Regions from separate parts of the Cobetia sp. 4B genome, predicted to be linked through region 3. Evidence: predicted binding sites of a transcription regulator. Region 3 holds the regulator's gene; each other region holds the start of a gene.
The links. Region 3 encodes sigma-54, which starts transcription at its own class of promoters, with help from an activator protein. Its sites were predicted from a motif close to TGGCACNNNNNTTGCTNT; they were not measured.
Positions count from the first base shown of each region.

Region 1 (3,833 bases), 360 kb from region 3:
GCCGAGGCGGGCTGTTGCTCGCTCTGCTGCTTGCGGTCCGCGACGGCGGCGTCGTAGGCGCGGCTTTCCTCGGCTTCGGTGGCGGCGCTGAAGCGCACCAGCAGCGCGAACAGCGAGATCACGATCACGCCCATGCCCAGGTACATCAGGCCTTCCTGGTAGGTCAGCTCCTCACTGCGGAACAGGAAGCCCGCGGCGACCGCGCCTGCGTTGCCGCCCGCACCGACGATACCGGCGACCGCGCCGAGTGCCTTGCGATTGACGAAGGGCACGATACCGAAGGTCGCGCCTTCTGCCATCTGCACGAAGAGGCTGAAGACCAGCATGATGCCGATGGCCACCGCGAGGGTTTCCATCTGGGCGAAGCCGACCAGCGCCACGCCTTCACACAGCAGCGCGATGAACAGCCAGCGCACGCGGCCCTTGAGGCCGGACTGGCGGGCGAACAGGTCGGAGAACACGCCGCCCAGGGTGCGGGCGAACAGGTTCATCAGGCCGAACAGGCCCGCGATGAGACCGGCGGTGGCGAGGTCGAGATCGAAGTGATCGAAGAAGTAGATGGCGGCGACGTTGTTGATGGTCAGCTCGACCCCGAAGCAGGCGCCATAGACGAGGAACAGGGCCCAGACACGGATGTCGCGTGCCGCCGCGCCGAAGGTGGCGCGCATGCTGTATTCCTTCTCGGCCTTGGGCAGCTCACCACGCTCACGCAGCTCGCTGAAGTTGCCGTCCGGCGCATCCTGGGTGAAGAAGTAGTAGGCGATACCGGTCAGGAACAGCACGATGCCCGGCACGACCATCGCCAGACGCCAGCCCAGGGTCTGCTCGACGCCCAGCATCAGCAGGCCGGCCATCACCAGCGGCATCAGCATCTGGGTGGTGCCGCCGCCCAGGTTGCCCCAGCCCGCGGTGGTGGCGTTGGCAGTGCCGACCACGTTGGGGCCGAACATCACGGAGGTGTGGTACTGGGTGATGACGAAGGAAGCGCCGATGGCACCGATGGCCAGACGGGCCAGGAAGAAGGATTCGAAGCTGTCGGCGAAGCCGATGCACATCACCGGCAGCGAGCCGAGGCACAGCAGCCAGGTGTAGGCCTTGCGTGGCCCGATGCGATCACACAGCACGCCGATGGCGAGGCGCACGATCACCGTGATGGCGACGGAGGCGATGATGGTGTTGCCGATCTGGGTCTTGGTCAGGCCGAGGTCGTCACGCACCACGGCCATCAGCGGCGCGATGCCGAACCAGCCGAAGAAGCAGACGTGGAAGGCGAACCACGACATGTGGAAGGCGCGCATTTGCGGGGTGTTGAAGCTGAACAGCCGGATGCGGCTGGCCTTGTTGCGGATATCCATGAGTGGGCTCCTGATTCAGCGTCGGTGCCGGGCACGAAGTCAGGTGTGCTCGGCGAGTGGTCGAACGGCTGTGAATGAACGACAGCAAGGGCGCCTCGTCATTGAGGGGCCTGGTTCGACGCACTCGTACTCCGAAGAGCCTGGTCCACGTCATGGATAGCGATGGCAGCAGTCGGTGATGCCATGGTTGCCGGCAGCAGAGCGTCTGTGCGGCAAGTGACAGGAACAAAGCAAGTAGCGCGCCAGTTGCGGGGGTGTGGGCGGGACAAGTCCCAGAAGATCAATGGCTTGGCGAGGGCAGTAGGTTGGCACGCGCAGGCGGTGTCCCGGGCTGGGTGCGCGCTTGATGCGCGCTGGCGGTGCGTCAGCAAGGCGCGAGGTACCAGTCTGGCGCACGCAGATGGCGCTGGGAGGGTCGGCAAGGCGCATGCCTCATTGCAGTGCAGCGACGCTTTCGGCTCGGCCGCTCTGAAGGCCTTTGGCCGCAGGGTTGCACCAGATTGCGGCACGAATCCTGCTTGGGTGTACGGCAAGTCTCATGCCCGACCCAAGGAAACCTGACATGCCCGTGACCGTGCTGATCGTCGATGTCCGCAGTGAGCGCTCCGCCGCGCTGGAGCAGGCGCTATTGAGCGCCGGCTTCGAGGTGGCGCTGCGCGTTGACGAGCACGAGGACCTGCACGCGCTGGTCGAGCAGCATCAGCCCGATGCGGTGATCATCGACGCCGACCTGCCCAGCCGCGACACCCTGGAGCATCTCGGCCAGCTGGGGCGACGCTATCCCAAGCCGATGATCATGCTGGCCAGTGAAGATGCCCCGGACCTCGTGCGTGAGGCGGCCGGCGCCGGTGTCTCGGCCTATGTGGTGGACCACGTCATGCCAGCGATGGTGCGCAGCATGGTCGAGGTCGCCATCACCAGCTTCGAGGCGCACCGTGCGCTCAAGGGGGAGCTCAACCGTACCCAGACCACATTGGTGCAGCGGCGCAGCGTCGATCGTGCCAAGGCCGTGGTGATGGAGACGCGCGGGCTCAGTGAAGATGCCGCCTATCAATACCTGCGCAAGACCGCCATGAACCGGCGCCTGGCCCTGCATGAGCTGGCCGATGAGCTGCTCAAGGCCGCGCGTCGGCGCTGAGCCGGTCGCCGTACTGTCCTTCTCTCTCGATCGTTCAAGAGGTGTGCGTGATGCCCACAGATGTACCCCTGAATGGCCATCAGCTGACGCTGGGCCTGATGCCACTCAATGATGCCGCGCCCTTCGTGGTCGCTGAGCAGTTGGGGCTTTTCCGCGAGGAGGGGCTGGCGGTGACACTCAAGTGGCAACCCTCGTGGGCGGCGTTGCGTGATGACCTGCAGACCGGCGTGCTGCAGGGCGCGCAGATGCTGGCGCTGATGCCGCTGACCTCGACCCTGGGCCTGGATGGCCGCGCCACGCCGGTGATCAGTGCCATGACACTGAATCTGGGCGGCAACTCCATCACGCTGTCGCGCGCGCTGATGGCCACCCTCGGCGAGGACGGCCACGACCTCTCCAGTCCGTTGCAGGTCGCGAAGGCGCTGGCGGCACATGTGCACGAGCGCAAGCAGCGTGGCGAGCCACTGCTCAAGCTGGCCAGCGTGCATCCGTTCTCCTCGCATCGTTATCTGTTGCGCTACTGGCTGGCGGCGGGCGGCATCAATCCGGACCGCGACGTCGAGATGCGCGCCGTGGCGCCGCCGCTGATGGCGGCGCAGCTGGCCAGCGGTGCGCTGGATGGCTTCTGTGTCGGTGAGCCCTGGAACAGCCTGGCGGCGGCGCAGGGCATGGGGCAGGTGGTGGCGGGCAGTCACGATATCTGGCGCTTCGGGCAGGAAAAGGTGCTGGGCGTGCGCGAGGACTGGGCGGAGCAGCATCCGCTGGCGCATCAGGCGCTGATTCGCGCGCTGCTCAATGCCTGCGCCTGGCTGGACCGCCCCGGCAATCGGGCCAAGGCCGCCGAGTGGCTGCACGACGAGGGCATGCCGGAGGTGCCGATGAGCGTGGTGACGCGCGGCCTGGAAGACGTCGATGTCGAGCAGTCGGTGGACGACTTCCAGCAGCACAATCCTGGCTGGACCATCTTCCATCGCTATGCGGCCAACTTCCCGTGGCGTTCCCAGACACGCTGGTACATCGCCCAGATGCAGCGCTGGGGGCATCTGCAGGGCTTCAATGACGAGGATCTCGAGGCGGCGCTGACACGCTGTGTGCGACCGGATCTTTACCGCACGGCGGCGCGCAAGCTGGGCATGGTGGTGCCGGTGGCGGATGAGCGCAGTGAAGGCACGCATCCGGCGCCCTGGTGGCTGAGTGGCGAGGCGGGCCAGGTGCCGATGCCGGCGGATGGCTTCATCGATGGTGCGGTCTTCGAATGATGTCGCAGGCGCGGTTCTTGCAGGTCCGCGCTGGCGCGGGATTGCACAGCACTTGCAGAGAAGTCGCCATCTCCTTTGCCG
Region 1 is NZ_CP059843.1:449,968-453,800, forward strand. It holds gene H2O77_RS02030 (NarK family nitrate/nitrite MFS transporter) at 1-1,355, opposite strand, end outside; gene H2O77_RS02035 (ANTAR domain-containing protein) at 1,918-2,493, shown strand; gene H2O77_RS02040 (CmpA/NrtA family ABC transporter substrate-binding protein) at 2,544-3,752, shown strand.
Region 1: a site for sigma-54 is predicted at 1,859-1,876, ahead of H2O77_RS02035 (ANTAR domain-containing protein). Genes of this name have one in related genera too.

Region 2 (3,833 bases), 740 kb from region 3:
CCGGGTGACTATGTGATCGAGCGTGCCTTCGTCGAGAAGTAAGCTTGTCGAGCAGTGAGGCTCAGCAGAGCATGACCCGCGAGCATCACGCATGAATGGCAAGTGCTGAAACGAAAAAAACCGCAGGCCGATGGCCTGCGGTTTTTTTGTGCTCATGTCACCCGTCGGGGCAGCACGTCAGTGCCAGGGGCTTGCGCCAGAGGCTCAGACGGCGTCCTTGCCGGTCTCGCCGGTACGGATGCGAATGACCTGCTCCAGCGGCGAGACGAAGATCTTGCCGTCGCCGATCTTGCCGGTGTTGGCGACATTGGTGATCGCCTCGATCACGGAATCGATCATGGCGTCATCCACCGCGACTTCCAGCTTCACCTTGGGAAGGAAGTCGACCACGTACTCGGCACCCCGATACAGCTCGGTGTGGCCCTTCTGGCGGCCGAATCCCTTGACCTCGGTCACGGTGATACCCTGCACGCCAATCTCCGACAGGGATTCGCGCACGTCGTCGAGCTTGAATGGCTTGATGATGGCAGTGACCAGTTTCATCGTGTCTCTCCTTGGGTGATGGTGCGGGTAACGAGGCCTGCTCGTCACGCCGGTCTCTGACTCAAGCATACACCGCTTATCCAGTCAGGAAAAAAGACTCCCGCCAGGTGGCGGGAGTCTTGATGCTGCAGGTGCTGTCGCGTCCAGGTTTACTTGCGGCTGGAGGTGAATTCCGGATAGGCCTCCATACCACATTCGGCCAGATCCACACCTTCGTACTCTTCTTCCTCGCTGACGCGAATCCCCATGATGGCCTTGATGATCAGCCACACCACGAAGCTTGCGATGAACACCCAGGCGAAGATGGAGGCGGCGCCCAGCAGCTGTGCGGAGAAGGTGGCATCGTCATTGGTCAGCGGCACGGCCAGCAGACCCCAGAGACCGACCACACCGTGCACGGAGATGGCGCCGACCGGATCATCGATCTTCAGCTTGTCGAGACCGACGATGGAGAACACGACCAGCAGACCGCCGACGGCACCGATCAGGGTGGCAGCACCGACGCTCGGTGCCAGCGGACCCGCAGTGATGGCGACCAGGCCAGCCAGCGCGCCGTTGAGGGCCATGGTCAGGTCAGCCTTGCGGAACCACAGACGGGCGAGGATCAGCGCGGCGATGACACCACCACAGGCAGCGGCATTGGTGTTGACGAAGACCTGAGCGACCGCGTTGGCCTCATCGATGTTGGACAGCACCAGCTCGGAGCCGCCGTTGAAGCCCAACCATCCCAGCCACAGGATGAAGGTACCCAGCGTGGCCAGCGGCAGGTTGGCGCCCGGGATGGCATTGATCTCGCCGTTCTTGCCGTACTTGCCCTTGCGAGCGCCCAGCAGCAGCACGCCTGCCAGGGCGGCGGAAGCGCCGGCCATGTGCACGATGCCGGAACCGGCGAAGTCGCTGAAGCCCGCTGCGCTCAGGAAGCCGCCACCCCAGGTCCAGTAACCCTGCACCGGGTAGATGACGCCGGTCATGACTACGGCGAAGGCCAGGAAGGCCCACAGCTTCATGCGCTCGGCGACCGCACCGGAGACGATGGACATGGCGGTAGCCACGAACACCACCTGGAAGAAGAAGTCGGAACGTGCGCTGTAGTAGATGTCGCCACCGGAAGCGAGCGCTTCCTCAGCGGTATTCTCGGCACCGATCAGGAAGCCCAGGCTCGGCAGGAAGCCGCCTTCGGCGCTCGAGTACATGATGTGGTAACCGACGACCATGTACATGGTGCAGGCGATGGCGAACAGCGCCACGTTCTTGGTCAGGATCTCGGTGGTGTTCTTGGCGCGGACCAGACCGGCCTCGAGCATGGCAAAGCCGGCTGCCATCCATAGCACCAGGGCGCCACAGACCAGGAAGTAGAAGGTATCAAGTGCGTACTTGACCTCGATGATCTCGTTCATGCGGGGTTCTCCTTGTTATTGTGCGCGGGGCTCAGACAGCGTCGGCGCCGCGTTCACCGGTGCGGATACGGATGACATCATCCAGCGGAGTGACGAACAGCTTGCCGTCGCCGATCTTGCCGCTGTTGGCCGCCTGGGTGATGGCGTCCAGTACCGATTCCACACTGCTGTCATCGACAGCCACTTCAATCTTGACCTTGGGAAGGAAGTCGACGACGTACTCGGCACCGCGATACAGCTCGGTGTGCCCCTTCTGACGTCCGAAGCCCTTCACTTCGGTGACGGTAATCCCCTGCACGCCGTTGTCGGCCAGTGCTTCTCGCACGTCGTCCAACTTGAAGGGTTTGATGATGGCGGTGATCAGTTTCATGTGCTGCCCCCGTTCGCTACCGGAATGATCATTCTTGTTAAGCATGGCCAGTCAGATGAGCTGGCGGCCTGTTCCTGACAAGTGCATCGCACGAGATGTGCCATGCGGCTGAAAATCCTTGTAACTCATCTGGTTATCGCAGGTTGGCTGACAGTCTTTCGGCCTGTGCAAAGATGGCTGAATCCGAAGGTCACCTGGCATGCACCGTAATGGTGCTGTTTCTGCGCCTTTGGGTGTGGGGGCAAGTGCTAATGTGGTGCAGGTGTGTGCCTGCCGATGAGGATTGTCTGGTGCAGGACGATGCGGGGCATGCACCCGACTCCAGGGTTGCGTATCCTTGCAGCAGGACACGACGGCCCCATGTACAGGGGTGTCATCATTTTCTGACCGGCAGTCCGCACGACGCGGTTGCCGGCCCGCAACGGCTGAGGTGCAGCATGTTCAAGAATGACGTCATCGGGCGTATGGCCCAGCAGATCGGTGAGCGCCTGCAGGATGCCTCGCATGGCCCGGAAGAGCTGCAGAAGTCCGTGCAAGGGGTGATGCGCGGTGCCTTCGACCGCATGGAACTGGTCTCGCGTGAAGACTTCGACATCATGATGGATGTGCTGACGCGTACGCGCAGCCGCGTCGAGTCGCTGGAAAAGCAGGTCATCGCCCTCGAGGCACTGCTGGAAAAGCAGGGGCTGGTAGCGGGCAACGCGCCGGCTGCCGAGCCCGTCACGCCAGTGGATGACGAGGGGGAAGCCGCGGTAGCGAAGCGTGAAGCCGCCAGTCACGCCGCGGAAATCGAGCGCCAGCGCGACGCCTGATCCCGTCAGGTGACGGCTGAACCAAAACCGCCACGCCCTTTCGGGGCGTGGCGGTTTTTTGCGTCATGGGCGCCGCTGATTCTGAGGAGCGGCCTCAGGCAGTCTGGGGACGAGTGCCCAGCATCCAGCGCACCAGACCTACCACTGAGGCGATGATCCAGAAGATCTCGATCACGAAGCTGGCGAGGTTGAAATTGATGCACAGGCTGATCAACAGCAGGATCGCCCCGCTCAGATTCATCAGGTTGTAGGTCAGGCTGCGGGCATCGAGTCTGCCGATCTGCAGCAGGAAGAAGGCGCCGACGACCAGAGTGGTGCCTAGCATGCCGATCACATCCGCCAGGGATGCCAGCGGGGCAAGCATGTCTTGCATGGGTAGTGCTCCTGAAACAAGCCGAAGTCGTCCTGAATGGCTGGCCCTTTCCGTGGGTTGGACGATTCTCTGCCGCGCAGCGGCGGCGTTCCGTGAGACAGCTTGGCGGTCATCCCGGCAAGGCCGGGACAACCGATCAAATATACAGCAGTCCCCGTCCGGCGGCACTCTTGTGGCTCTCTCGAGGGCGCTATCGCCCCTGTATGAGCACTTTCTTGGTGCAGGCAGGTCTCGAGCTGGTCTCACACCTTGCCCATGTGACGAATGGTGGCGCTGAAAGGCGCCAAAACAGGCGCTTTTGCGTGGAAAATGCTGCCAAAACCGCTACTTTTAACTCG
Region 2 is NZ_CP059843.1:74,001-77,833, forward strand. It holds gene H2O77_RS00325 (ferredoxin--NADP reductase) at 1-42, shown strand, start outside; gene glnK (P-II family nitrogen regulator) at 205-543, opposite strand; gene H2O77_RS00335 (ammonium transporter) at 693-1,940, opposite strand; gene H2O77_RS00340 (P-II family nitrogen regulator) at 1,972-2,310, opposite strand; gene H2O77_RS00345 (accessory factor UbiK family protein) at 2,748-3,122, shown strand; gene H2O77_RS00350 (hypothetical protein) at 3,217-3,495, opposite strand.
Region 2: a site for sigma-54 is predicted at 2,396-2,413, ahead of H2O77_RS00340 (P-II family nitrogen regulator). Genes of this name have one in related genera too.

Region 3 (3,833 bases):
CATGCACTGGAGCGCCGCGTGGAGCTGGTCGGCAACGCGCGTCTCGAGAAAGGCGATGACACCTTCGAAGGCGGCTACGTGGAGTACTTCCTCGACAAGCGCCAGGTGAACGCCAACAACAGCAAGACGGCACAGCAGACCGAAGGCGGTCGCGTGCACATGACTCTGACGCCCCGCGGCGCCAATGCCAGCAAGGAAAACTGAGTCATGACTGCTGCTACTCCACGTACGCTGAGCGCTCGCCATCTGGCCAAGGCCTACAAGGGCCGCAAGGTGGTCAAGGACATCTCGCTGGAGATCCGCCAGGGCGACATCGTCGGCCTGCTGGGCCCCAACGGCGCCGGCAAGACGACCTCGTTCTACATGATCGTCGGACTGGTGCGCGCCGATGCCGGCAACGTCTCCATCGATGACAAGGACCTCTCCGCTGCCGCCATGCATCAGCGTGCACGCGCCGGCATCGGCTATCTGCCGCAGGAAGCGTCGATCTTCCGCAAGCTGTCGGTGGCCGACAACATCATGGCGATTCTGGAGACCCGCAAGGACCTGGATCGCAATGGCCGCAAGGCACGCCTTGAAGAGTTGCTCGAGGAATTCAGCATCACGCACATCCGCGCCAGCGCCGGTATGAGCCTGTCCGGTGGTGAGCGTCGACGGGTCGAGATCGCCCGGGCGCTTGCCACCGAGCCGGACTTCGTACTGCTCGATGAGCCCTTCGCCGGCGTCGACCCCATCTCGGTGGGCGAGATCAAGAGCATCGTGCGCCAACTGCGCGATCGTGGCATCGGTGTGCTGATCACCGACCACAACGTGCGCGAGACACTCGATATCTGTGACACCGCCTATATCGTCGGCGATGGCCAGATCATCGCCCACGGTGACGCGGACTCCATCCTGGCCAACCAGCAGGTGCGCGACGTCTACCTGGGTCACGAGTTCACGCTCTAGGGTCAGCGGCTGCGCTGAGTCCTCGCGAGGCAAAAGCTTCAAAAGCCGCTGCGTGATTTTATCGCGTAGCGGCTTTTTCATGTCTGACATCAGACGCATGCATGACGTCCATACCACCTTGGTGGAAACATGGCATGCAAGTTGCTTGAATATTCACGACAACCACTTGTCAGTGCCCCGAGTCACGGTATAGCGTAGTAAGCACGTTCCTTTGCCGTGAATTGACTGACTCCATGAAACCCACCCTGCAACTCCGCCTCGGCACCTCGCTGACCATGACGCCGCAGCTCCAGCAAGCGATCCAGCTGCTGCAGCTGTCGACGCTCGACCTGCGTCAGGAGATTCAGCAAGCCCTCGAGTCCAACCCCATGTTGGAGCTCGACGAGGACTACGAGTCGCTGGATGTCGTCGAGACACAGGATTCGAGCGAGATCTCCACTGCCGACTCCTCGAGCGAGATTCCCGAGGAATACCCCCTCGACAGTGACTGGTCGGACCTCTACCAGGACCACGCCGGTAGCCTGACCAGCTCCGGCAGTGGCAGCGGGAGTGAAGAAGGGCCGGACTTCGATCGCAATACCAGCGTCGAGAGCCTGCAGGACCACCTGCGCTGGCAGCTGGCGATGACCGACCTCGATGGCCGTGAAAGCCAGATGGCGGAGAGCCTGATCGATGCCGTCGACGGTGCCGGCTATCTGAGCCTGTCTCTCGATGAGCTGGTCGATGGCCTGCGTGGCCAGGGCCTGCCCGGCCTCAAGGCCTCCGAGCTCGAGCAGGTATTGCTGCGTATGCAGCAGTTCGACCCGACCGGCGTCTTCGCCCGTGACCTACGCGAATGCCTGCTGCTACAACTGGCGCTGCTGCCGGATGATCTGCCGCTGCTGGCGCAGGCACGCCGCCTGGTACGTCAATTCCTCGAGGCACTGGGCAACGATGATCGCAAGCTGCTCAAGCGCCGCCTGAGCCTTGACGATGACGAGCTGGACCACGTCATCCGCCTGGTGCGCGCGCTCGATCCGCGTCCGGCATCCGCCTGGGGCGAGCCCGCCAGCGATTACGTGATCCCTGATCTGCTGGTGCGCCATACCCGCCATGGCTGGCAGGTCGAGCTCAACCCGGAAGCGCTGCCCAAGCTGCGCATCCAGCCGGAATACGCCGCGCTGATCAAGCGTGCCGACAAGTCCGCCGACAACACCTTTCTCAAGGACAACCTGCAGGAAGCCCGCTGGCTGATGAAGAGCCTGTCATCGCGCAATGACACCCTGCTCAAGGTCGGCCGCGAGATCATGGCGCGCCAGATCGACTTCCTCGAGCAAGGCGAGGAAGGCATGAAGCCGCTGATTCTGGCCAACATCGCCGAAGTGGTCGAGATGCACGAATCGACCATCTCGCGGGTCACTACCCAGAAGTACATCCACACCCCGCGCGGCGTCTTCGAGCTCAAGTTCTTCTTCTCGAGCCAGGTCGGTGGCAGCGGCAGTGGCGACGCCCACTCAAGCACCGCCATTCGTGCCCGCATCCGCAAGCTGATCGCGGAAGAGCCGGCCCGCAAGCCTCTCTCCGACTCACGGCTGGTCGATCTGCTCGCCAGCGATGGCATCGAGGTCGCACGCCGTACCGTGGCCAAGTATCGCGAAGCGATGGGCATCCCCTCCTCCAGCGAGCGCAAGCGTCTGGCCTGACGCGTCACCTGCGGCTGCCATGCCCTGCTCTCACCTCCACAATGGCAGCCGCCGCCAACCTCAAGCGTTGGCTTTTCCGCTCATCAGCCTCTGACTTCGCGGGCAGTGGTGCGCCTGTCGCGCGCCATGTCATTCCGGCAACCGCTCGTCAATTGCCCGTCATGGCCCATGACAGCGCGCAGAATGACGGCAAAAAAACGCCGTTCCGGCAGCGTCATTTACCGTCAATCGCATGTTTTTAAAGTCACTTTTGCGCGTATTGCACCTGGAAGACACCCGAAGAACCTCCCGGAACGCCGCTTGCTCCACGCAATCGAATCGTCTGAAAGGCGACGTACATGCAGGGATTGGCGACGAAAACCCGCCTTCTTGCGCGTCTTTCACGCACCACCCGCCAGACATGCCCTTGAAGTCCACTCCGTTACCCCTCACTGAGTTGAAGACAAGCACTGAACCACGATGCAGCGCAGCGTTGATCTTTGCGCAAAGCTTGGGCATTGTCGGTACAGACGCTCACGACATCTGACGCCACTGGCAAGGGTGCGAAAACATCGCCAGACGGTGGCCGTCAAGCCTGTTGCAGAGCGTCCGATCAGGGTTTGCTCGTAGTCAAAAAGGGTTACAATTGAATGGCAACCCGCTGGATAAAGGAGCGTGTCCATGCAAGTGAATATCACCGGGCATCATGTGGAACTTACCGATCCTCTCCGCGATTACGTCAACGAGAAGCTCGCTCGCCTCGAACGGCATTACGACAACATCACCAATGTTCAGGTGACACTGTCGATCGAGAAGGAGCGCCAGCAGGCTGCCTGCACCTTGCACGCGGCAGGCGCTGACCTCCACGCCCTGGCAGAAGACCCCAACATGTACGCTGCCATCGACGCGCTCGCCGACAAGCTGGATCGCCAGCTGGTCAAACACAAGGAAAAGTCCCAGGCTCGCTCTCAGGGCACCGGGACCCGTTGACCTTCAGCCATGACACTTGATCAGATCCTTCCCCCCGAGCGCACGCTGTACGGTGTCCCCGGGGGGAGCAAGAAGCGGGTGCTTGAATTCTTCAGCACCTTCATCGCACAGAACATTCCCAGCCTGGATAGCCAGGAAGTCTTCTCGCGCCTGATCGGGCGCGAAAGACTGGGGTCGACCGGCATTGGCCACGGTGTGGCCGTGCCCCATGCACGCAGCCCGCATTGCAAGACG
Region 3 is NZ_CP059843.1:814,874-818,706, reverse strand. It holds gene lptA (lipopolysaccharide transport periplasmic protein LptA) at 1-204, shown strand, start outside; gene lptB (LPS export ABC transporter ATP-binding protein) at 208-948, shown strand; gene H2O77_RS03435 (RNA polymerase factor sigma-54) at 1,182-2,630, shown strand; gene raiA (ribosome-associated translation inhibitor RaiA) at 3,291-3,599, shown strand; gene H2O77_RS03425 (PTS sugar transporter subunit IIA) at 3,609-3,833, shown strand, end outside.

Region 4 (3,833 bases), 1.9 Mb from region 3:
CTTGAGCTGCTGCATGACCTCATCACCGATGCGCCGCGCCTCGATCTCACGTTCGCCGGTGGCGCGCAGACGCTGACGAATGCGCTCCACCGCGGCCTCGATCAGCTCGGAGGAAACCGGGCGCTTTTCCAGCGCGCGCAGCATGCCGGCACGCAGCTTGTGCTCATCGAAGCTCTCACGCGAACCGTCGCCCTTGACCACGCGCGGCATGACCAGCTCCGCCGTTTCGTAGGTCGTGAAACGCTCACCGCAGGCCGCGCACTGGCGACGCCGCCGCACCTGGTCACCCTCGACCACCAGTCGGGAATCCGTGACCTTGGTTTCATGAGTTCCACAGAAGGGACAGTGCATGTTGGAGAGCCTGCTTGGGTGCGAGGTGGCTGCGGCCCCGCGCGAAGCACAGCGAGGAAGTGGCGCAGCGCAGCCGAATGACAGCGAATGGCAGGTATTGTAACCGTTAAGGCCCCGCCACGGGAGCCTATGTCAGCCCCGACCTATCTGAACTAGCCTTGGGGATCGACCACAGGGCGACAGGAGTTTCCTGCACTGTCGCCCCGGGGGGCGGACACCGCAGCGAAAGCGTCAATCAACCTGCCCGGCAGGCTTGAAATCCCCGCCCGATAACCGAAAGATGACATCAGGGTGCAGCGCCTCACAAGGACGCTTGCCCAAGCCGTGAAATCCTTTCACGACTGGCGGCGGATGATCTCTGCCGCGAGATTGATCACGATGACGCAAGGAGCTGCGACATGGGAATCATTGCATGGATCATATTCGGTCTTATTGCCGGCATCATCGCCAAGGTGATCGTGCCCGGCAAGGACCCGGGTGGCATCATCGTCACCAGCATCATCGGCATCCTGGGTGCCGTGGTCGGTGGCTGGGTCGGCACCCTGATGGGCTTCGGTGAAGTGACGGGATTCAATCTGGCCAGCTTTGTCATCGCCGTGCTCGGCGCCGTCATTCTGCTGATTCTGTATCGCGTGCTGCGCAAGTAAAGCATGTCATGAAGCGCAGTGGCGTCAGCTGGCCGCAGGCCACATGACGCCAGACAGGACGGCCAGCCGGCACATGCAGGCTGGCCGTCCTGTCTTGCAGGCTTGACGAATCTGGCCCGAGGCGTGCATGACTCATGAGTAAAGGCGCCAGGCCGTCACCCACGGGCGCCGCTCAGCGATGCGCCATTCAGGGATTTCACCAAACGACGGCCAGCCGACTTCATCTGATATGTGATTTCCAGTCTTGCCACCGGCCCCTGCAGGGTTGCACCGGCGGGCTTCCCGAAGATCACCCGCGACACGCTCTGCCCATTGCGGCTCACGAGGCAGAGTCTGACCGCTTTTGCTGCCACGAGGATTGCCCATGTCCGATACGTCATCTCCCGATCACTCGACATCCACTGCCTCCGATCCTGCGCCGAGCGAGGGCAGCGCCAGGCCACGCGCCATAGTCTCTCTCGCCAAACGTCTCTCGCAAGCTGATTTCCAGGCGCACGCCACACGCCTGCTCGCCGAGATCTACCCACAGCGTCATGAAGAAGTCCTCAGACGCCTGGAGACGGTGCTGGATTTCCATCGCACGCGCCTCACCCCCCGCGTACCGGAAGGCGAGCCGCTCTGGAGCGAGCGCGACCAGTGGCTGATCACCTACGGCGACAGCCTGCAGCAGGAAGGCGAGGCGCCACTGGCGACCCTGCACGACTTCCTCGCCAGCCGACTGGACGACAGCCTGTCCGGTGTCCACGTGCTGCCCTTCTTCCCATGGAGCAGCGATGATGGCTTCAGCGTCATCCACTATCGCGAGGTCAATCCGGTCCTCGGCGACTGGCAGGACATCCGGCGCCTGAGCGAGCAGCGCGACCTGATGGCAGACCTGGTCATCAATCACTGCTCGCGCGAGTCACTGTGGTTCGCCGATTATCTGGCCGGCGTGCAGCCCGGCCGCGACTACTTCATCGAGATGGACCCCGACACCGATGTCTCCGAGGTCGTGCGCCCGCGCCCGTCTGCCCTGCTCACGCCGGTGCATACCCGTCGTGGCCTGCGCCATCTTTGGGCAACCTTCTCGGATGACCAGATCGACCTGAACTTCGCCAATCCCGATGTGCTGCTCGAATTCATCGGCATCCTGCTTTACTACCTCGAGCAGGGCGCGGGCATCATCCGCCTCGATGCGGTGGCCTTCCTGTGGAAGCGCCAGGGTACCTCCTGCATCCACCTGCCGGAGACACACGCCGTGGTGCGCCTGCTGCGCGCCATCGTCGACCATCTGGCGCCGGGCAGCCTGTTGATCACCGAAACCAACGTGCCCCACGCCGAGAACATGTCCTACTTCGGGCTCGATCGTCTGTCACAGCACGACCTCACCGCCATCGAGGGCAGTGCCCAGGCCGATGAAGCGCACCTGATCTATCAGTTCACGTTGCCGCCGCTGACGCTGCACACCCTGACCTCCGGCGATGCCAGCGCCCTGACCCAGTGGGCCACCAGCCTGCCGTCATTGCCTTCCGGCTGCAGCTACTTCAACTTCACCGCCAGCCACGATGGTATCGGCGTTCGTGCCCTTGAGGGCCTGCTGCCCGACCACGAGCGCGACACCCTGGTGCGGCTGGTGCATGACTTCGGTGGCTACGTCAGCATGCGCGCCAACCCCGGGCGCGCCGACACCCCCTATGAGCTCAACATCAGCTACTTCGATGCGCTCAAGGGCACGCGGCGCGGCCAGGACCCGTGGCAGATCGAGCGCTTCATCGCCAGTCAGACCCTGATGCTGAGCCTGCAGGGCATCCCGGGGCTGTACATCCACTCGCTGACCGCGACCCCCAACCACCAGGAAGGCGTCGAGCGCGATGGCCATCTGCGCGCCATCAACCGCCGCAAGTGGCAGCGCGATGAACTGGAAGCGCTGCTGGCAAGCCCCAACACCGCGACCCATGAGGTCTTCCACGCCCTCAAGCGCCGCATGGCACTGCGCCGCAACGAACCCTGCTTCCACCCGGATGCCGACCAGAATGTCTTCGATGTCGGCCCGGATTTCTTCGTCTTCGAGCGCGTCACCCATGAAGGGCGCCGCCTGCTGTTCGCCCTCAATGTCACCGATCAGCCGCGCGTGCTGCCGCTGCCGGAAAGCTGGCAAGGCGTCGCGCTGACCGACCACCTGTGCCATGACAAGGCCTACGACCCCACCATGGCTCGCCGTCCCTATCAGGCGGCCTGGCTGATGGAGCAAACCGTGCGCCCGCCGGCCATCGAGGTTGTCTGACGCCCTCTTTTTCTCCTCCTGCCAACGACAACGGGGCTGCCACTGGCAGCCCCGTTGTCGTTGGTCTTGCTGTTTCCCGCCGCGAGCCTTACTGGTTGTCCAGCTCCACCGCTTCGTGCATGCGCTCGAGCAGGTCCGGCACGGCTGACTGCACCCGGTTCCAGCTCGGGATGAAGGGCTTGTCACGCGGATTGTCGAGGAAGGCGCTGCCGGCATCCATGATGTTGGCGGCGAACAGCTCCACCGCCGCTTCCTCGCTGTGGCGGTCCACCGTCAGGCCATTCATGACGGCATCGTTGTAGTAGGTCTCGATCAGGTCCAGCGCGATGCGGTAGTAGGTGGCCTTGATGGTGCGGAAGGTCTCACCGTGCATCTCGACGCCCAGCGTGGCCAGCTTGCGATACATGGCCTTGGCGATGTCCAGACTCATGCGATTCAAGCCGCCCAGCGCATCTTCCTCGGACAGTGGCTGGTGCTTGTGATCGTAGGCATCGGCGATGTCCACCTGACACAGGCGCTTGGTGGAATAGTTGCGATGGACCTCGGACAGCACGCCGATCTCCAGCCCCCAG
Region 4 is NZ_CP059843.1:3,215,653-3,219,485, forward strand. It holds gene nrdR (transcriptional regulator NrdR) at 1-351, opposite strand, end outside; gene H2O77_RS13285 (GlsB/YeaQ/YmgE family stress response membrane protein) at 750-998, shown strand; gene H2O77_RS13290 (sugar phosphorylase) at 1,363-3,261, shown strand; gene H2O77_RS13295 (hypothetical protein) at 3,350-3,833, opposite strand, start outside.
Region 4: a site for sigma-54 is predicted at 1,111-1,128, ahead of H2O77_RS13290 (sugar phosphorylase). Genes of this name have one in related genera too.